4 regions of the Streptomyces sp. NBC_00986 genome follow, and region 1 is predicted to be linked to each of the others. Evidence: riboswitches for the same ligand, from Rfam matches in the RefSeq annotation. Region 1 holds a riboswitch; each other region holds the start of a gene.
The links. Region 1 has a riboswitch for S-adenosylmethionine ahead of OG504_RS08845 (amino acid ABC transporter permease). Riboswitches for the same ligand answer to the same signal wherever they lie in the genome.

Region 2: another riboswitch for S-adenosylmethionine. It lies ahead of OG504_RS37985 (aminotransferase class V-fold PLP-dependent enzyme); the one in region 1 lies ahead of OG504_RS08845 (amino acid ABC transporter permease).
Region 3: another riboswitch for S-adenosylmethionine. It lies ahead of thrC (threonine synthase); the one in region 1 lies ahead of OG504_RS08845 (amino acid ABC transporter permease).
Region 4: another riboswitch for S-adenosylmethionine. It lies ahead of OG504_RS02195 (putative leader peptide); the one in region 1 lies ahead of OG504_RS08845 (amino acid ABC transporter permease).

Annotation. Positions count from the first base shown of each region.
Region 1 covers NZ_CP108733.1:2,010,305-2,015,113, forward strand. The annotation lists gene OG504_RS08840 (amino acid ABC transporter ATP-binding protein) at 1-768, opposite strand, end outside; gene OG504_RS08845 (amino acid ABC transporter permease) at 765-1,745, opposite strand; SAM riboswitch class IV at 2,080-2,189, opposite strand; gene OG504_RS08850 (glutathione S-transferase C-terminal domain-containing protein) at 2,267-3,151, opposite strand; gene OG504_RS08855 (putative leader peptide) at 3,220-3,330, opposite strand; gene OG504_RS08860 (alginate lyase family protein) at 3,447-4,697, opposite strand; gene OG504_RS08865 (alginate lyase family protein) at 4,725-4,809, opposite strand, start outside.
Region 2 covers NZ_CP108733.1:8,485,300-8,490,108, reverse strand. The annotation lists gene OG504_RS38000 (rhomboid family intramembrane serine protease) at 1-507, shown strand, start outside; gene OG504_RS37995 (Lrp/AsnC family transcriptional regulator) at 504-785, shown strand; gene OG504_RS37990 (hypothetical protein) at 782-1,501, opposite strand; gene OG504_RS37985 (aminotransferase class V-fold PLP-dependent enzyme) at 1,512-2,873, opposite strand; SAM riboswitch class IV at 3,039-3,155, opposite strand; gene trpD (anthranilate phosphoribosyltransferase) at 3,232-4,296, opposite strand; gene OG504_RS37975 (cytochrome bc complex cytochrome b subunit) at 4,431-4,809, opposite strand, start outside.
Region 3 covers NZ_CP108733.1:6,649,074-6,653,882, reverse strand. The annotation lists gene OG504_RS29800 (cold-shock protein) at 47-253, opposite strand; gene OG504_RS29795 (MoaD/ThiS family protein) at 685-960, opposite strand; gene thrC (threonine synthase) at 1,054-2,358, opposite strand; SAM riboswitch class I at 2,374-2,520, opposite strand; gene OG504_RS29785 (glucosyl-3-phosphoglycerate synthase) at 2,711-3,655, shown strand; gene OG504_RS29780 (trehalose-6-phosphate synthase) at 3,761-4,809, shown strand, end outside.
Region 4 covers NZ_CP108733.1:525,527-530,335, reverse strand. The annotation lists gene OG504_RS02205 (ABC transporter permease) at 1-155, opposite strand, end outside; gene OG504_RS02200 (ABC transporter substrate-binding protein) at 159-1,781, opposite strand; gene OG504_RS02195 (putative leader peptide) at 2,020-2,145, opposite strand; SAM riboswitch class IV at 2,179-2,292, opposite strand; gene OG504_RS02190 (MDR family NADP-dependent oxidoreductase) at 2,466-3,485, shown strand; gene OG504_RS02185 (MerR family transcriptional regulator) at 3,515-3,955, shown strand; gene OG504_RS02180 (NtaA/DmoA family FMN-dependent monooxygenase) at 4,384-4,809, shown strand, end outside.

The DNA of each region.
Region 1 (4,809 bases):
CCGCTCGTGCTGTGGCTTGTCGAGGACCTCGTGGGGCGGGCCCTGCTCGACGATCTTTCCGCCGTCGATGAAGACGACCCGGTCGGCGACCTCGCGGGCGAAGCCGATCTCGTGGGTGACGATGACGAGGGTGGTGCCGCTGGTCGCCAAGTCCTTGATGACGGAGAGGACTTCACCGACGAGCTCGGGGTCGAGGGCGGAGGTCGGCTCGTCGAAGAGGATGACCCCGGGACGCAGGGCGAGGGCGCGCGCGATGGCCACGCGCTGCTGCTGGCCGCCGGAGAGCTGCCTCGGGTAGGCCCCGGTCCTCTCGGCGAGACCTACGCGGCCGAGCAACTCCCGGGCCAGTTCCAGGGCTTCGGGCTTGCCGAGCCTGCCGGTGGCGACGGGTGCCGCGGCCACGTTGTCCAGCACGGTCAGATGCGGGAAGAGGTTGAAGTTCTGGAAGACGAACCCGATCCGGCTGCGCTGCGCGAGGATGGCCCGCTCACTCAACTCCTTGAGCCTGCCGCCCTGTTGCCGCACTCCGATCAGCTCGCCGTTGACGCTGACGTAGCCGATCTCGGGCTTCTCCAAGTGGTTGATGACCCGCAGCAGCGTGGACTTCCCGGAGCCGGACGGGCCGAGGATCACGGTGACCTCGCCGGGCCGTACGGTCAGGTCGACGCCGTCCAACACCCGGTGCGCGCCGTACCACTTGTGCACGTCGTGCACCTCTACGGCGGCGGGTGTGATGTCCGCCGGCGGTTCGGCGGTGTTCGTGGTCATACGGCGGCCTCCCTGCGGATGCGGGCCCGCAGGTCGGTGACACCGGTGCGGAGTTTCTGGATCGGGGTCGGCGGCAGGGAGCGGGTGGCGCCCCGGGCGTAGTGCCGCTCGACGTAGAACTGGATGACGGACACGACGCTGGTCAGGATCAGGTACCAGACGGTGACGACCAGGAGCAGCGGCACGATGTCGCCGGGGTAGGTGGAGCCCATCGTCTGCGCGGAGCCGAACAGGTCGAGCAACGAGACGTAGAAGACCAGCGAGGTGCTCTTGATCAGGCCGATCAGCTGGTTGACGTAGTTCGGGGTGATGGAGCGCAGCGCCTGCGGGAAGACGATCTTGCGGAACTGGTAGCCCTTGGGCAGGCCGAGGGCGGAGGCCGCCTCGTGCTGGCCCTGGTCGACGGAGAGGATGCCACCGCGGACCACTTCGGCCGCGTAGGCCGCCTCGTTGAGGCTGAGTCCTACGACGGCGACGGCCATGTCGGTGGCCAGCTTCGACTCGTCGAAGGAGAAGAAGGCGGGGCCGAAGGGGACGCCGATGCTGAGCGTCTGGTACAGGGCGCTGAAGTTGTAGAGGAAGATCAGGACCACGATGAGCGGGATCGAGCGCAGGGCCCACACATAGGTCCAGCTCGTCGCGCGCAGCACGGGGCTCTTCGAGAGTCGGGCCAGGGCGAGCAGAATGCCGCCGAGGAGGCCCAACACCGCGCTGAGTGCGGCTACTTCGAGGGTGATGACGAGTCCGTCGAGGATCGTCGGGCGCAGGAACCAGTAACCGAAGCGGCTCCACTGGTAGAAGGGGTTGGTCGCCAGGCCGTGGACGAACTGGGCGACCAGTACCAGCACGACCAGGGTGACGATCCACCGGCCGGGCCGGCGCAGCGGCTGAACTCGCTGTGCTGTCAGGGGTTTTGACGGGGCGTCGGCGGACGGGGCGTCGGCCAGGGACACGGTGGTGCCCGGGGGTTCAGTCATGGAGGGCTCCGGCAGGTTCACAGACCCCGGTCCGTGGCGGTGGACGCGCGACGGCGGACGGCACGCGCGGGTGCACGGGACCGGGGGCGGGGAGGGGGCAGGCACACCGACGGGATCGGGTGTGCGTCAGAGGTGCGTCGGCCGACTGGTCGTCAGGCCCGACAGCGGGCGCGGCCCGACGCGGTACACAGTGCGCTGCTGACCCGGAGCAGATCGACAGCACGGTCGGCGACGAACAGGTTGGCGTACGACCGTACGCAGCCCTGCGGGCGGCATGTGGCCGTCCTGAGAGCTGCGTACATGGCGTCACCCGTCACTGTTCCGGCCCCGCGGGGCCTCGCGCTTACCGAAAAGGTCATCCGGTCCGGTCGTCACCTGGGGCACCCCACCGCGTGCGAGGGTTGCCGGTCAGCAAGCCAGGGCCTGTCGCTGACACTCATGACCGTTCTGGTTCGCAAGTTAAGACAATTGTCCGAACGTATGTCAATGGCCGTCCAGCAACTGGACGGCACAGACCGCGCTCAGCTGCGGCAAGCTCCCGTTTCGTCCGCCGCGTGGGCCGCCCAGTCCAGGATCTGGACAGCCGCGCCGGCGGCCTCCAGGCCCCGGCAGTGGGCGTGGTGACGGCGGGCGATGCCGTCGAGGTCGAGGTGGGTGCCGAAGGCCGGGTGGGCGGCGAGGCGGCGGGCGTAGGCCCACAGGTGGGGGTGGTCGGCGATGCGCTGGACGGCGGCGGCGTCCAGGTGGTTGCGGTGCACGGTGTCGAGTTGGACCAGGGACACCCACAACTCGACGTCGGCGGCGGTGAGTTCGTCGCGGATCATGTGTTCGCGGCCGTCCAGCCACCGGTCCAGCGAGCCCAGCGTCTCCAGCAGCCGGGCGACCGCCTCGTCGCGCTCCTCCTGCTCGACACCGGCCGCGCCGGCGCGCTGCGCGGCGTCCTCGATGCCGTCCGCGCACAGCCGCTCGACGGCCTCGATCTCCGACTCGGCGCCGCACGGGTACAGCTGGGGTCCGCCCTCGCCGAAGTGCCGGGCGAGGTCGCGCGTGATGTCGGGGGCATGCGTGCTGACGATCCGGCCGGACCAGTCGTCGCTGAGCACCGGCGCGGCGGCGGGTCCGGAGTACCGGTGCGCGCTCGCCTCGTAGAGCGGGCGCAGCGCGGAGTGTCCACCACTCGGACAGTCGGGTACGGCGGACAGGAACACGGCCGGACAGCTCTCGTCGAGGCCGAGCAGGCTGTGGGTGACGGCGATGCGCAGGCCGTCGGCGCAGGCGGTGGACAGATGGAGGCGGTAGCGGCGCGGCACGGCGTAGTGCCCGCTGCGCGCGTCGCGTCCGATCCGGCCCCGGAACGTGGGGGCGGACCGGGGTGAGGGGATGGCGGCGAGAGGCGTGCTGGACATGGGACTCCCCGGGTACGGGCGCGTGGACGTACGCGCGGCGGAAGCGTCGTCGTGCGGTGGACGGGGGTTCAGCGCAGGGGGTTCAGCGCGCTGCAGACCCGCAGCAGGTCGATGTGACGGCGGGAGGTCAGAAGAGGCGAACGGCCCACGCGACGAGTGGTGACCGGCTCAAGCCCCATGTTTCCCTACCTGTTCACTAGGATTCCCTACTGGAGTGTCGATCCGCCGTCGCCCGGGGTCAAGAGGGCGTCCACGGGTCGGGCACCGATGCCCGACCCGTGGACATGCAGGGCGGCTACTTCGCGTACATCAGGGTGCCGAACCCGAGCTGGTCGTAGCCGCCGCTGTCGGAGCCGTAGTCACCTCCCCCGCCCTCGGGTGCGACGAGGTTGTAGTACATGGCCGAGATGTTCTTGTCGTCGAGGCCGATCCGCCGGTTGTAGTGGAAGTGGAGCATCGCCCACACCGGGCGGATCTGGCCGCGCGAGGCGGAGGAGATCACCGTCTGGGACGACTGGGCGCAGCTCTGTCCGGTGCCCCAGGTGTAGGTGGTGTAGGGCACGTCGCTGCCGCTGTTGTACTTCGCGACGTACTGGGCGGCCTTCATGAAGCGGCGGCTGTCGTAGGAGTACAGGTCGTCGCCCTGGTTCCAGGCCATCTCGCAGATCGCGCCCATCTGGCCCATGCCGAGGACGGTGTGGCCCTGGTCGCGGCCCGATTCCTGCCACTGGCCCAGCGCGTAGCCGTCCGCGTCGGTGTACAGATACGGCACGGCGTGCGCGATGGAGCCGTTGCCCGCACCGGACTTGAAGTACGTGACGGCCTGGTCGTACTTGGCGGAGTCCTCGTTGAGGATCCCGATGGCCAGCACGGACGCCATGTTGCACAGATCCCAGTTGGCCCAGTAGTTGGTGATGCAGGCGTCGTTGTGGTTGGTCAGGAAGCTGTTGTTCATCGGGTAGAAGACGTTCGCCATCAGCTCCTGCGCGGCGGCGAGGTCGAACCCGGAGTAGTCCCGCATGAGTTCGCACGCGTTGGCGAACTGCCAGCCGTAGAGGCCGGCCGCGAGGAACCGGTCGGCGTCGCCGCCGATCGAAGTGAGCTTCGTGGACCAGGCGTTGAGGATGTTCGCGGCGCAGACCGCGTTGGCCTCGGTGCCGCCGACCTTCCAGCGCAGGGCGTTCTGGTAGGCGGCGGCGATGTCGTTGTAGAGGAGGCTGTAGTTCTGTCCCGTGCCGCCTCGGATGATCGTCGCCGTCGCCCGGTTCGTCCAGGTCGACTGGGAGTGGGAGTTGGCGGTCAGCCTGCTCCAGCCGGACAGCCAGGGGTCGGTTCCCGCCGCGACCCTGACCTTGGCGCGGTTGATGTCGCCGGCGTTGTGCAGCATGCCGGGGTGGGTGAACGTGGCCGGGGCCGCGTGCGCGGTCGTGGCCACCGTGGCGCCGCCCAGGGCGACGGCTGCGGTGAGCCCGCCCGCGGTCTTCAAGAGACCGCGGCGGCTCAACTCGGTTCCGCGGAGGTGCTCGTGGGGGGACGTGCGGCTCATTGCGGTGCATCTCCAATCCATGAAGGATCAGGTGGGCGTGATGCTCACCTCGTCGAACTCGGTGGTGCAGCGGACCAGTTGGCTGCGCGAACAGACCACCAGCCCGACGTGG
Region 2 (4,809 bases), 6.5 Mb from region 1:
CTGACCCCGATCACGGCCCTCTTCATCCACGGCAGCTGGATCCATCTCCTCGGCAACATGCTCTTCCTCTACGTCTTCGGAGCGATGACCGAGGAACGGCTGGGCCGTGTGGAGTTCACCCTGTTCTACCTGGTCTGCGGTTACCTGGCGCTGCTGGGCTACGCGGTGGCCAACGCCGACTCCGAGCAGTCGCTGGTCGGCGCGTCCGGGGCGATCTCGGCGGTCCTCGGGGCGTTCCTGTACTTGTTCCCCCGGGCCCGCGTGACGAGTCTCCTCCCCTTCCTCTTCTTCCTGCCGCTGCGGTTCCCGGCCTGGGTCGTCCTGCCGTTCTGGGCGGCCCTCCAGTGGCTCGCGGCGGGCCAGGCGGCGCAGGGGCCGGGGGTGGCGTACCTCGCCCACCTGGTGGGCTTCACGCTGGGGTTCGGCTACGCGTGGGTGAGATTCGGTCGTACCACTAGAGTTGGGGCCGCCCCAGTAACGGTCCCCGAGGGAGAGAACCAGCCGTGATCACCGCGATCGTCCTCATCAAGACCAGCGTGGACCGGATTCCCGAGATCGCCGAGTCGATCGCCGCGCTCGAATCCGTGAGCGAGGTCTTCTCCGTCACCGGTACGTATGACTTGATCGCGATGGTGCGGGTGCGGCAGCACGAGGATCTGGCCGAGGTGATTCCTGGGCGGATCTCCAAGATCCCCGGGGTCGAGGGGACGGATACGCATGTGGCGTTCCGGACGTACTCCCAGCATGACCTGGAGGCTGCGTTCGCGATCGGGCTGGACTCCTAGCCGGCGCGCAGCCGCTTCCACAGGGTGACCAGCGCGCCCCAGTTCACGACCTCCCAGGCCGGTACCTCGGTGCGGTGCGGGTTGCCGTCTCCGTCCTTGCCCAGCAGCACAAGCCGGACGTCTCGTGGCCGCAGCCACCATGACGACGGCACGGGAAAGTCCGGCAGGTTGACGGCGGGATACGGCTCCCGCATCTCGGCCCAGCGGTACACCAGCAGCCCGCCCGGTACGAACACCCCGTGCGCGTCCGCCGTGAGCGGGCCGAAGGTGACCTGCCGGCCCTTCTCGATCCGGTCGAGCATCGCCGGTGCCTGGGCGGCGGCCACCCGCTTCCGGACGTGCTCGGCGGCGTACCGGATGCCCCGGTTCTCGAACGGCTCGGCGACCATCGGCCTCAGCTCGGTCCGCCGCTCGTCGAGCAGGAAGCCCTGTTCCGTCCCGTCGCCGAACCGCAGCAGGTGTCGATGGGCCAAGGTGTACCAAGCCCTGTCGTTCTGCTCGTTGCTGGTGACGATCACGTCGACGGTGGAGCGCCAGCGCGTCACGTCCGCCCAGCGACGGACCCGCACACCGGACCCGAGGACGAGCCCCTCCTCGTACAGGTAGACCCGCTTCCCGCCGAGGAGACGCGGCGCACGCCGCACGACCGCCTCGCCCAGCAGCTCGCCCAGGCCTTCGGCCGCCGCCGCTCCACTCACCCCAGGTGGAATCCCCACCCCTGGATGGTCACACGGCAGGCACGCAACGGCCGTCCTCCGTGCGGTAGTTCCACTTGGCGCCGTCGGTCACGAGCTCCCGTACGGCCGTGATGAAACGGTCCACGTGCTCGTCGGGAGTGCCCGCGCCGAAGCTCACGCGGATCGCGTTGAGGGACTTCTCGCCCGGCGCGGCCTCGGGGGCGCCGCACTCTCCCTGGGTCTGAGGGTCGGACCCCAGGAGGGTGCGGACGAGGGGGTGGGCGCAGAAGAGGCCGTCTCGGACTCCGATGCCGTACTCGGCGGAGAGGGCGGCGGCGAAGTGGGAGCTGTTCCAGCCGTCGACCACGAAGGAGATGACCCCGACTCGTGGGGCGTCGTCGCCGAACAGGGAGAGGACCTTGACCTCCGGGACCTCCGCCAAGCCCGCCCGTACCTTTTCGATCAGGTGCTGCTCTCGGGCCACCAGGGTGTCGAAGCCCGCCTCCGTGAGCGCCTTGCAGGCCGACGCGATGGAGTAGGCACCGATCACGTTGGGAGAGCCCGCTTCATGCCGCGCAGCGCTCTCGTGCCACTCCACGTCCACTCCCCCGTCCTCGCGCCGCGTGACCTTGCGGCTGGCGCCGCCACCCGCGAGGTAGGGGTCGGCCGCCTGGAGCCAGTCGGCGCGGCCGGCGAGGACGCCCGAGCCGAAGGGGGCGTAGAGCTTGTGGCCGGAGAAGGCGATCCAGTCGACGTCGAGGTCCTGGACGGACACCGGGTGATGCGGGGCGAGTTGGGCGGCGTCCAGGACGATACGGGCGCCGTGGGCGTGAGCCGCGGCGGCCAGTTCACGGACCGGCCACAGTTCGCCCGTGACGTTCGAAGCGCCGGTGACGCAGACCAGGGCCGGGCCCTGAGGGTCGCGGGCGGCAAGGGCCTGCTGCAGGGTGTCGACAGCCTGGCCCGGGGTGCGCGGGGCGTTGAGGTAGGTGACCCGGGCGTCCTTCCAGGGGAGCAGGGACGCGTGGTGCTCGGTCTCGAAGACGAAGACCTGGCAGTCGGCGGGGAGGGCCGCGGCGAGGAGGTTCAGGGAGTCCGTCGTGGAGCGGGTGAAGATCAGCTGGTCGTCGGGGCGGCAGTCCAGGAACTCCTCGACCGTCCTGCGTGCGTTCTCGAACAGGTCGGTGGAGAGCTGCGAGAGGTAGCCGGCGCCTCGGTGCACGCTGCCGTAGTACGGGGCGTAGGCCGCCACGTCGTCCCAGACGCGCTGGAGGGCGGGGGCGCTGGCCGCGTAGTCGAGCGCCGCGTAGGTGACTTCGCCGCCCGTGACGAGCGGGACGGTGACATCCCGGCCGAGAACGGGCAGCGGTGCACAAATGGTCTGGGTGGCGGCAACGGTGGAGACAGACATGGCGAACTCCCGTGAGAGGCAGGCGAATTCACTGCGCGAGCGGACAGGGCTTCGGCGCAGGAAAGGGTGAAGGGGGATGTGCGGAGTGGGGGCTTCGCGTCCTATCGCATTCGCTTGCTCACAGAGAGCTCCCTCGATGACCAGGACCCCTGGTGTCTTTCGAGGGGCCCGCGCTTGCCGCAGACCTCGCTGCCTACGGCCTGGTCTTCACCCGGGGCACCCCGCCACGGACGGAGGGTTGCCGGACAGTCGGCCGGGGCCTCATGACTGTCACTCATGACCTGGTCAGAAAACCTACGCGAGGTGATCGTCGTCCCGCAACCCGTGTCCGGATCGCGGGACGACGACCGCCCTACCGCTATGCGTTGCTGGCGGCCGCCCAGCGCTCCAGCGTGCGCTTCGCGGCCCCGGAGTCGATCGACTCCCGCGCCTTCTCCATCCCGGCCCTGATCCGGTCCGCCAGCGGCCCGTCCCCGGCCTCGAGCGCCACCAGGGCCGCCGCCGAGTTCAGGAGTACGGCGTCCCGTACCGGGCCCGTCTCGCCGTCCAGGAGACGGCGGGCCACGTCCGCGTTGTACTCGGGGTCGGCGCCGCGCAGGGCTTCCACGGGGACCAGTTCGAGGCCTACGTCCCGAGGGTCGAAGGCCTCCTCGGTGACCTTGCCCTCGCGGACGATCCACACCCGGGAGGTCGCCGTGGTCGTCAGCTCGTCGAGGCCGTCGTCTCCGCGGAACACCAGGGCGGAGGAGCCGCGTTCGGCCAGCACGCCCGCGATGAGCCCGGCCATGCGGGTGTCGAAGCAGCCGACCGCCGACGAGGTGACCTTGGCCGGGTTGGTGAGCGGACCGAGCAGGTTGAACGCGGTCGGCACCCCCAGGTCCCGCCGGACCGCGCCCGCGAACCGCATCGTGGGGTGGAACTTGGCCGCGAAGCAGAACGTGATCCCGGCCTCCTCCACCACCTGCGCGACCCGCTCGGGCGACAGCTCCAGGTTGATGCCGAGCCGCTCCAGCACATCGGAGGAACCACTCGCCGAGGACGAGGCGCGGTTGCCGTGCTTGACGACCTTCGCACCGGTGCCCGCGATCACGATGGCGGACATCGTCGAGATGTTGACCGTCTTGGCCCGGTCGCCGCCCGTACCGACGATGTCGACGGCCGGCCCGGGGATGTCCAGCGGCTTCGCGTGGGCGTACATCGTCTCGACGAGGCCGTTGATCTCCTCGACGGTCTCGCCCTTGGCCCGCAGCGCCACCAGGAAGCCCGCGATCTGGGCGTCGGCCGCCTCACCGCTCATGATGCGGTCCATCGCCCACGCCGTGTCGGCGGTGCTCAGGTCCTGTCCGGCCAGCAGCGCGCTCAGTACGTCGGGCCAGGAACGGGCCGCCGCGGTGTCGCCTCCAGCGGGGGTCACAGCGCTCATACGGCCGCTCCTGAGTGTCGTAGAAGGATGGTTCAAATACGCGTCCCCACCCTATCCAGGGCGGGGCACGGCGAAGGGCCCCGTCCGGTGTTCGGACGGGGCCCTTCGACTGTGGCGTGGCGACGCCTCAGCGATCAGTGGTGGCCGTGGCCGCTCGTGATCTCCTTGTACTCCTCGACGGTGGGCTTGGGGATCTGGGACTCCTCGCCGTAGTACGCCTCGCTCAGCTTGGCGCGCAGCTTCTCGGAGCCCTTCACCTTGCGCTCGACACCGTTCTCGTCGACGGTCGCCCCGATCGCGGCCGGCACGTACTGCTCGTGCGCGGTGAGCGTGTGCAGCGCGTCCTGGCTGAGCGGCTCGTGGATCTCGACGAACTCACCGTGCGGCAGGCGCTTGATGATGCCCGACTCGCGGCCGTGCAGCACCTTGTCCCGGTCGCGGCGCTGGAGGCCGAGGCAGACCCGCTTGGTGGCGATGAAGACCAGCACCGGCACCACGAAGAAGCCGACGCGC
Region 3 (4,809 bases), 4.6 Mb from region 1:
TTCGGTGAGGAACGAAGAACGTCGCTGCTGTTCGTCGGCGCGTGCTTCAGCCGGTCGCGAGCCGGACCATGTCCGCCTGCGGCCCCTTCTGACCCTGCGAGATCTCGAAATCGACCCGCTGACCCTCTTCCAGGGTGCGGTAGCCGTCCATCTGAATCGCGCTGTAGTGGACGAAAACATCCGCACCACCGTCGACCGCGATGAAGCCGTACCCCTTCTCCGCGTTGAACCATTTGACGGTGCCCTGAGCCATGCCTAACTCCCCTATTACTGGCCCTTGCACGGACCCGCACTTCGCGGATCCGGGTCAGACCTCACCCCCCACAGGATTGGGGGCGTGCGCCGGAACGCGTCGACCGCGGCCGAATGTATCCGTCCAACTGCCGTCTGCAACAGGTCAATCCGACGAGAATTCCGGGCAGGACCGGTCGGGAATATACGGAGAATTCGTCCGACTTCAGGGCAAGTCGGGCCCGATAAAGGGAACATAACGCGCAAAAGGAATGCACACTTTGGCTACTTCTCATCGCACGCGGAGCGGGTACTCATATGCGTCCGGCATGCGGAGTGGAGCGGGTTCCCCAACTGTACCCCGCTCAACCCTACAGAATTGCCCCCTCCGCTTCTCTCACGGAGGGGGCAATTCGATGAACTCTTGGTAATCGGCGTTACCGAGGGTAATTATCAGCCGCCGGCGACGGCCGGAATGATCGAGACGCCGGCCCCGTCCGGAGTGGCCGTCTCCAGCCCCTGCTCGAACCGCACATCGTCATCATTCACGTACACGTTGACGAACCGCCGCAACTTGCCCTGATCGTCCAGGACCCGGGCGGAGATCCCGGTGTGGTTCTTCTCCAGGTCGCTGATGACCTCGGCGAGGGTCGCACCCTCAGCGGTGACTTCGGCCTGCCCGCCGGTGTACGTGCGCAGGATGGTGGGGATACGGACGGAAACGCTCATGCTCAGGACCTCCGGTCAGGTACGGCTTTTGTCTTTTAGGGGCGCGGGGAACTGCGCGACCAGCCCCCACGGGCCCGCAGACGAAGAACGACGCTAGGACGCAAGCCCAGCTTCCCTGAACGACTCAAGACTCGGCCGGATCGTCGCGGTGAGCCCCGTACCGGCAACCGCATCCAACGTCTTGAGACCGTCGCCCGTGTTGAGGACCACCGTCGTCAGGGTCGGATCCAACAGCCCGTTCTCGATCAGCTTCTTCGCCACACCCACGGTCACCCCACCCGCGGTCTCCGCAAAGATCCCCTCGGTCCGCGCAAGCAACTTGATCGCGTCGACGACCTGCTCATCGTTGACGTCCTCGACAGCCCCACCGGTCCGCCGAGCGATGTCGAGCACGTAGGGCCCGTCCGCCGGGTTCCCGATCGCCAGCGACTTCGCGATCGTGTTCGGCTTCTGCGGCCGTACGACGTCGTGCCCGGCCTTGTAGGCGACGGAGACCGGCGAACACCCTTCCGCCTGCGCCCCGAAGATCTTGTACGGCTTGTCCTCGACGAGCCCGAGCTTGATCAGCTCCTGGAGCCCCTTGTCGATCTTCGTGAGCTGCGACCCGGAGGCGATCGGCACGACGAGCTGGTCCGGAAGCCTCCACCCCAGCTGCTCGCAGATCTCGTAGGCGAGGGTCTTGGAGCCCTCCGCGTAGTACGGCCGGAGGTTGACGTTGACGAACCCCCAGCCCTCGCCCGCCGGGTCACCGATCAGCTCGGAGCAGAAGCGGTTCACGTCGTCGTAGTTGCCCTCGATGCCGACGAGCTCGCCGCCGTAGATCGCGGCCATGACGACCTTGCCCTGCTCCAGGTCGTGCGGGATGAACACGCAGGAGCGGAAGCCGGCCCGCGCGGCGGCGGCACCGACCGCGCCCGCGAGGTTGCCGGTGGAGGAGCAGGAGAGGGTGGTGAAGTTGAACGCGCGGGCGGCCTCGATGGCCTGGGCCACGACGCGGTCCTTGAAGGAGTGCGTCGGGTTGCCGGAGTCGTCCTTGACGAACAACTTGCCCGCGTCGACGCCCAGTTCGCGGGCGAGGTTGTCGGCCTGGACGAGCTTGGTCCAGCCGGGGTTGATGTTCGGCTTGTCGGCCACGTCGGCGGGGACGGGCAGCAGGGGCGCGTACCGCCAGATGTTCGCGGGGCCCGCTTCGATCTGCTTGCGGAGCTCTTCGGTGTCGTAGGCCGAGAAGTCGTAGGCGATCTCCAGCGGGCCGAAACACTCCTCGCAGGCGAAGACCGGACCGAGCGGGACGCGGTGGCCGCACTCGCGGCAGGACAGCGCGGCGGCGGGGCCGAGATCGACGGAGTCGGCGGAGTTCGCGGAGTTCGTGGTGCTTGCAACAGTCTGCGCAGCCATGGAGGCGAGGCCCTTTCCTCATCTTCCTCACGACGCATTTCGCCATGAGACGGATTTGGCACCTTCCCGAGCCGGGAGCCTCGCCACATCAACGTGACAAGACCGGCTGGAGGGTTGCCGGGGCTTCAACGGGCCGTATCCCTCTGCCCCTCTGGATGAGCGGTGTTCAGTTGTGTATGCGGTTGTGTCACTTGCGTGAGCGTTGACGGCCCCCGACATGCGATGGTCATCAGCGTTGTTCAAGACTGTAACCGAAGGCCAGGACAGTTGAGTGAGCCGTCCGAACCGCGAGACGGATCACCTACACAGGGTGATCGCCTCTCGCCGAGAGAACGCAGAGGAGCCGCGCAACGTGCTGAAGGAAGTCGAGCACTGGCTGAGCACCCGCTCCTGGTCCATGACCGACCGGCCGCTCCACAAGATCCTGGCCGCGAAGCACCGCACGGGCCAGTCGGTCTCCGTCGTGCTGCCCGCGCTGAACGAGGAAGCGACGGTCGGCGAGATCGTCGCGATCATCCGTCACGACCTCATGCAGCAGGTCCCGCTCGTCGACGAGATCGTCGTCGTCGACTCCGGGTCCACCGACCGCACCTCCGAGGTGGCCGCCGCGGCGGGCGCCCGGGTCGTGCACCGTGACGACATCCTGCCCCGCATCCCCGCCGTGCCCGGCAAGGGCGAGGTGCTGTGGCGCTCGCTGCTGGTGACGAGCGGCGACATCGTCGCGTTCATCGACGCGGACCTGAAGGAGTTCTCCTCGGACTTCGTCACCGGGATCGTGGGCCCGCTGCTCACCGACCCCGGGGTCGACCTCGTCAAGGCGATGTACGACCGCCCGCTCGGCGGCGCGGCCGGACAGGGCGGACGCGTCACCGAGCTGATGGCCCGCCCGCTGCTGAACATGCACTGGCCGCAGCTGGCCGGTTTCGTGCAGCCGCTCGGCGGCGAGTACGCGGCCCGCCGCTCGCTGCTGGAGCAGTTGCCGTTCCCGGTCGGCTACGGCGTCGAACTGGGCATGCTGGTCGACGCGCTGCACCTGGTGGGCCTCGACGCCCTCGCCCAGGTCGACGTCGGGGTGCGCAAGCACCGCCACCAGGACGGGCAGGCCCTGGGCCGGATGGCCGCGCAGATCTACCGCACGGCTCAGCTGCGGCTGGCCCGAGGGCATCTGATCCGGCCGTCGCTCACCCAGTTCGAGCGAGGTCCGGACGGCTTCGAGCCGCGCACGTACTCCGTGGACACGGAGGAACGCCCGCCGATGGCGGACATCACCGAGTACCAGTCACGCAAGGTCGCATAACCGCACGGTTACAGACGCTCACGGACGGTCGTATACGGACTCGTACAGTCCGCCGACGGCCGTCCGTACGTTTGAGCGTTTCCGGGCCGGGCTAGGTTGTGCCGTATGGCTTCTACGTCGTCCCCCTCGCCCGCGTCCGGTGCCGCTCAGGTGCTCGTCGCGTCCAATCGCGGCCCGGTTTCGTACGAGGTGGGCGACGACGGTTCGCTGCGCGCCAAGCGAGGTGGCGGCGGGCTGGTGTCCGGACTGTCGGCGATCGGCCCGGACGCGGGTGCGCTGTGGGTGTGCTCGGCACTGTCCGACGGCGACCGCGAGGCCGTGCGGCGCGGGGTCGGCGAGGACGGCGTGCGGATGCTGGACATCCCGGCGGACGTGCACGCCGACGCGTACAACGGCATCGCCAACTCCGTGCTGTGGTTCGTCCACCACATGCTGTACCAGACCCCGCTGGAGCCGGTCTTCGACGCGGAGTTCCGGCGCCAGTGGGCGTCGTACGAGGCCTACAACCGGGCGTTCGCCCAGGCCCTGGCGGAGGAGGCGGCCGAGGGTGCCGTCGCGATCGTGCAGGACTACCACCTGTGCCTGGTGCCGGGGATGCTGCGGGAGTTGCGGCCGGACCTGCGGATCGGCCACTTCTCGCACACGCCGTGGGCGCCGGTGGACTACTTCCGGATGCTGCCGGACGACATCCGCGAGCAACTGCTCACCGGCATGCTCGGCGCGGACCGCCTCGGCTTCCTCACCCACCGCTGGGCGGACGCGTTCACGGCCTGCTGTACGGAGTTCACGGGCGGCCCGGGTGACACCCGGATCGGCGTCCACGGCCTGGGCGCCGACGCCGACTTCCTCCGCGCCCGCTCCCACGAGCCGGACGTGGAGGAGCGGATCGTGGCTCTCCGGGAGGAGATCGGCCAGGGCCGCAGGACCATCGTCCGCGTCGACCGCACCGAACTCTCCAAGAACATCGTGCGCGGGCTGCTGGCGTACCGCCAACTCCTCGACGACCACCCGGAGTTGCTGGAACAGGTCGTCCATGTGGCGTTCGCCTACCCGTCCCGGCAGGACCTGGCCGTCTACCGCGACTACACGGCCGAGGTGCAGCGGGTGGCCGACGAGATCAACTCCCAGTACGGGACGCCCGGTTGGACCCCGGT
Region 4 (4,809 bases), 1.5 Mb from region 1:
TGGGCCGGGTCGACCTGACCGGAGTCCATTCCGGCACCGGCCATCGCGGTGACCGGATCGCCGGGCAGGAAATCGAGGATCAGGAAGGACACCGTGTAGGCCGCCCACAGCACCCCGACGGCCTGGGCGAGTCGCTTGATCACATAGCGGCGCATGCGTCAGCCGATCCAGGTGTCGTGGAGCTGGATCCGGCTGGAGGCGTCGAAGTTCAGACCGTGGACCTTCGCCGCCACGCCGATCTGGGTCTGGAGTTCGACCACCGGTGCGTAGTAGGCGTTCTGTACGAGCAACTCCTGTGCCTGCTTGACCAGTTCGCCGCGCTTCGTGGTGTTCGTGGTTGCCGCCTGCCCGGTCAGTGAGGTGTCCAGCGGGGTCACCGGAAGGCGGTAGAAGTTGGCCAGCTCGGTGGAGAAGGAACTGCGCAGGATGTCCGGGTCGGCCCGGGTCACGTTGCTCCACGCCGCGTCGTAGTCACCCGACTGAAGCGTCGGGGCGAGCTGGGTGACCTGGAGCTGCTTGAGCGTCAGGCCGACTCCGACAGCCTTGAGTTGCTGCTGGATCAGCTCCAACGCGGGCTGGTTGGTCGCCGAGTTGGGGATCCAGTCGACCGTCAGGCTGAGCTTCTTGCCGTCCTTCGCGCGGATGCCGTCGCTGCCGGTCTGCCAACCGGCCGCGTCCAGAAGGGACTTCGCCTTGGCCGCGTCGGTCGTCAGGTCCGCGGAGAGGTTCGCGTAGTCGGGTGTGGTGTGCGCCAGGACGCTGGTCGCGGGCCGGGTCCCGGTCGGGAACACGGTGTCGGCGATCTGCTTGCGGTCGATGGCGAACCCGATGGCCTGGCGCACCCGCGCGTCCTTCAGGACCGGCCGTGCGTTGTTGAAGGCGAGGCCGAACACCACGCCGGGGTTGGCGCGTCGCTGAAGGGTGACCTGGCCGCCCTTGAGGGCCGCCTCGTTGGCCCTGCCGACGCTGCTGATCGCGTCCACCTGCCCGGACTGGAGACTGCCGGCCCGCACCCCCGCCTCGGGCACGACCTTGAAGACCACCTTGTCCAGGTAGGCCTCGCCGCTCTTGTGCCACAGCGAGGAACCCCAGGCGTACCCGGTCCGCTTGGCCAGCGTGATCGACTGGTTCTGCACGTACTGCTTCAGCACGAAGGGCCCGGAGCCGACCACTCCCTGGCTGCACTTCTGCTGAGGGGTCTTCTTCACGCTCGCCGAGGACTCGATGCCCAGCGAATGTGTCGAAGTGGCCTGCAGGAACTGGGCGTTGGGCTGTTGGAAGGTCACCTTGACGGTGAGCGGGTCGACCACGGTGGTGCTCTTGACGCCGCTCAGATAGCCCTCGGCGAGGGTTCCCAGTGCGCCGAGCTTCGGCACCGCGTCGAAGTTGTCCTTGACCACCTGGGCGGTCAGCTTCGATCCGTCGCTGAAGGTCACACCCGATCTGAGGTGGAAGGTGAACGTCGTCGCGTCGGAGCTGATGTCCCAGCTCTTCGCCAGCCAGGGCACGATCTTGCCGGTCGCGGGGTCCTGGTCGGTGAGGGAGTCCACGACCTGACGTACCGAGTAGATGGTGTCGTTGCTGGCCACCTGCTGCGGATCCACGCAGCCGGCGTCGGAACCCACCGCGAAGGTCAGGGTGCCACCGGACCTGGCCGGGCCGCTGCCGCTGTCCGAGCCGTCGCTGCCGCCGGACCCGCAGGCGGTGAGCAGGACGCTGGTGGTCAGGAGGGCGGTCAGGGCCGTCCATCGGGTGGGGCGGATGTCCGGATGTGCTCTCACGGAGGGTGCTCCTACTCGTGTCACTACGCATGGGTGCCCCGCGGATCACGGCTGCGCGCGCGGGCGTGCCGCTCCGGTCGGCGCAACGCCGAGGACGGGCAGTGCAGTTGGGGGAGTCAGGCGGGAAGGGGGGCGCGGCGGCTGCGGACGCCGTCCGTGAACTCGGACAGGACCGCGAGAGGCTGCGGGAGAACGCCTACGGGCCGCGACGGACGTCAGACGGACGTGGTCAAGGCGGTCAGGCGCGACACAGACAGCTGGTGAAGCGCTGCAGGTCGATGTGGCGGCGGCGCGAGAACCGGGAGAACACGGTCGCGGCCGTCAGGGAGACGATGGAGACACTCGGGTCACTGCTGTGTCGCAAGACCGTCCTCCACATCTCCGGCCCCGGCCAAGGGCCCCACGCTTGCAGGGATCGTCGGTGATCCTGCCGGGCTTTCACCTGGAGCACCCCACCGCGTCGGAGGGTTGCCGGTCAGCAAGCCAGGGCTTGACGCTGACACTCGATGCCGGTCGTGATCGTACGGAGCGACTTCGTCGTACGTCAATGGCGGGTGCGGGCAGGCGAGCGACATCGACCGGACACTCCGCGCGGGCTTGATCTTGACGTGCGCGTCAACCTTTACCGTCGACGGGCGCCGCACAAGCTGTGCCGCGCCCCGGTAACCCGTCAGGAGCCCGCAGGTGTCACCGTCGAACATCCCCGCCACGCATCGCGAGGTCCGTCTCGCCTCCCGTCCCCAAGGCGCCCTGGAAACCGCCCACTTCACCGTGGCGGAGGTCCCCGTCCCGGAGCCCCGACCCGGGCAGGTGCTGGTCCGCAACCGCCTGATGAGCGTCGCGGCGTCACTGCGCACCCTGATGGGGGGATCCGCCGGGCTGCCGATGCCGCCGTTCGAGGTCGGCGGGGCGTTGTCGGCTCCGGCCGTCGGCGAGGTGGTGACGGCCCCCGAGGGAGGGAGCCTGCGCCCCGGTGATCTGGTGTCGCACCGGGCGGGGTTCCGCGAGTACGCCGTGGTGGAGACCGACGCGGTGCAACCCGTGGACCTGACGGTCCTGCCGGACCCGGTGGCGTACCTCTCGCAGGGGCAGTCGGCCTGGCTCGGTGTCGTTCGGGGAGCCGAAGTGCGCGACGGAGACACGGTGTTCGTCTCCGGCGCGGCAGGCGGACTCGGCACCCTGGCGGGGCAGTTCGCCCGGCAGCGCGGAGCCGGCCGGGTCATCGGCAGCACCAGTTCCCAGCGCAAGGCCGACTACCTGATCGAGACACTGGGCTACGACGCGGTCGTGCTGCGCGGAGCCGAACCGATCGAGGAACAGCTGGGCAAAGCAGCCCCGGACGGCATCGACGCCGTCGTGGACACCGTCGGCGGGGAGCAGTTGCAGGCCGCGCTGGCCCTGGCCCGCCCCGGCGCGCGGGTGGGGCTGATCGGAGCGCTCTCCGCGCAGGCATCGGGTGAGATCACGGCACCCGTCGAGATCGACACCTACTCGCTCATCGTGCGGGGCATCCAGCTCCGCGGCATCAGCGGCGCGCGCGAGCGGGACGCGCTGACGGAATACCCGGAGACGTTCGGCCGTTGGCTCCGCGAGGGCTCGGTCACCGTCCCGCACACCCGCCTGTCCGGAATCGACCAGGCGCCCCGCGCCCTGATCGAACTGCTCGAAGGACACCACATCGGCACGGTGGTCGTGGAGTTGTAGTCGCCGGCCGCCCAACTCCTGGAGGACTGATGCGCATCGGCGACGCGGCGGCGGCCCTGGGCGTCACCACCCGCACCCTGCGCTACTACGAGCAGCGTGGCCTGGTCACGGCACGGCGTACGGCGTCGGGACAGCGGGAGTACGGCGAGGAGGACGTACGCCGACTGCACGCCGTCCGCGAGCTGTTGGACTCCGGCCTCACCATCGGCGATGTGCGTCTCCTCATCGACATCCTCGACGCGCTGCCCGACCGCCCCAAGGCGCCACCGGTCCGCACGGGGCCCTACTCGGACACCTGCGTCGTCCCGCAGGTGGCCATCCGGCGACTGGCCGAACTCGACGCCCGTATCCGTGGGTTGACGGAGCTGCGCGACCGCCTCGCCGACGGGCTCGACCTGCGGTTCGGCGTCCTGGTCGGCGAACTCGTCGGCCTCGACGCCCCCTTGAGCGATGCTCCCGCCGGTTCCTGACACCGTCGGCGCCGAAGGTCCGCACAGGGGCGGGCTTGCAGCGCCGTGCGGCGTCGGGGGATCATGCGGTGGCCCGACAGGCGTCGGACACGAGACCGAAGCGCCTGCGCGCCGCGGCACCGTCCGGTGCCGACGTCAGGACCGAGGGGAGTCACGGTGAGGACATCGCCTTTCGGGCCGGTCCGTATCGCGGCTCTGCTCCCGGTCCGCACGAAGCGTCGGCACGTCGACCTGTGCCTCACCCACACCGCGCTCTGTCGCTGACCGGTTCGACCGGCTCTCTCACGGCGGGCCCGCGTCTCTCGCGTGTCCGACCGCTACCGACCCTCGCGTGTCCGGGCGTCGACCCGCACCCGGGGAACTCCGTCACCCCACAACGCCACCGGCCGCGACGACACCGGCATCGGTGGGACGAGAATGGACGAGTCATGAGCGCGAAGCAGCCCCGGACGCTGAAGACCGTCACCGGAGCCGGCGGCACCTCGGAGACCTACGACCTGGTGGTCGATCCCACCCGGTCCACCCTGGACACCGCCGTCCGGGTCGCGAAGCTCGCCGAAGCGGCCAAGATCGACGCACTGTTCACCGCCGATCTGCTCAGCTTCGACGCCCAGGGCGCGATCGGCTCGCAGGAGCCGCTGGTCTTCGTGTCCGCCCTGAGCCAGGTCACCTCGCGGATCGGTCTGATCGCCACGGTCTCCACGACCTTCCACCACCCGTACAACCTGGCCCGGCTGTTCGGCACTCTCGATCACGTCAGCAACGGCCGGGCCGCCTGGAACCTGGTGACCTCCTCGATCGGCGAGGAGAACTTCGGCCCCGGCGACCTGCCCAGCCCCGAGGAACGCTACGCG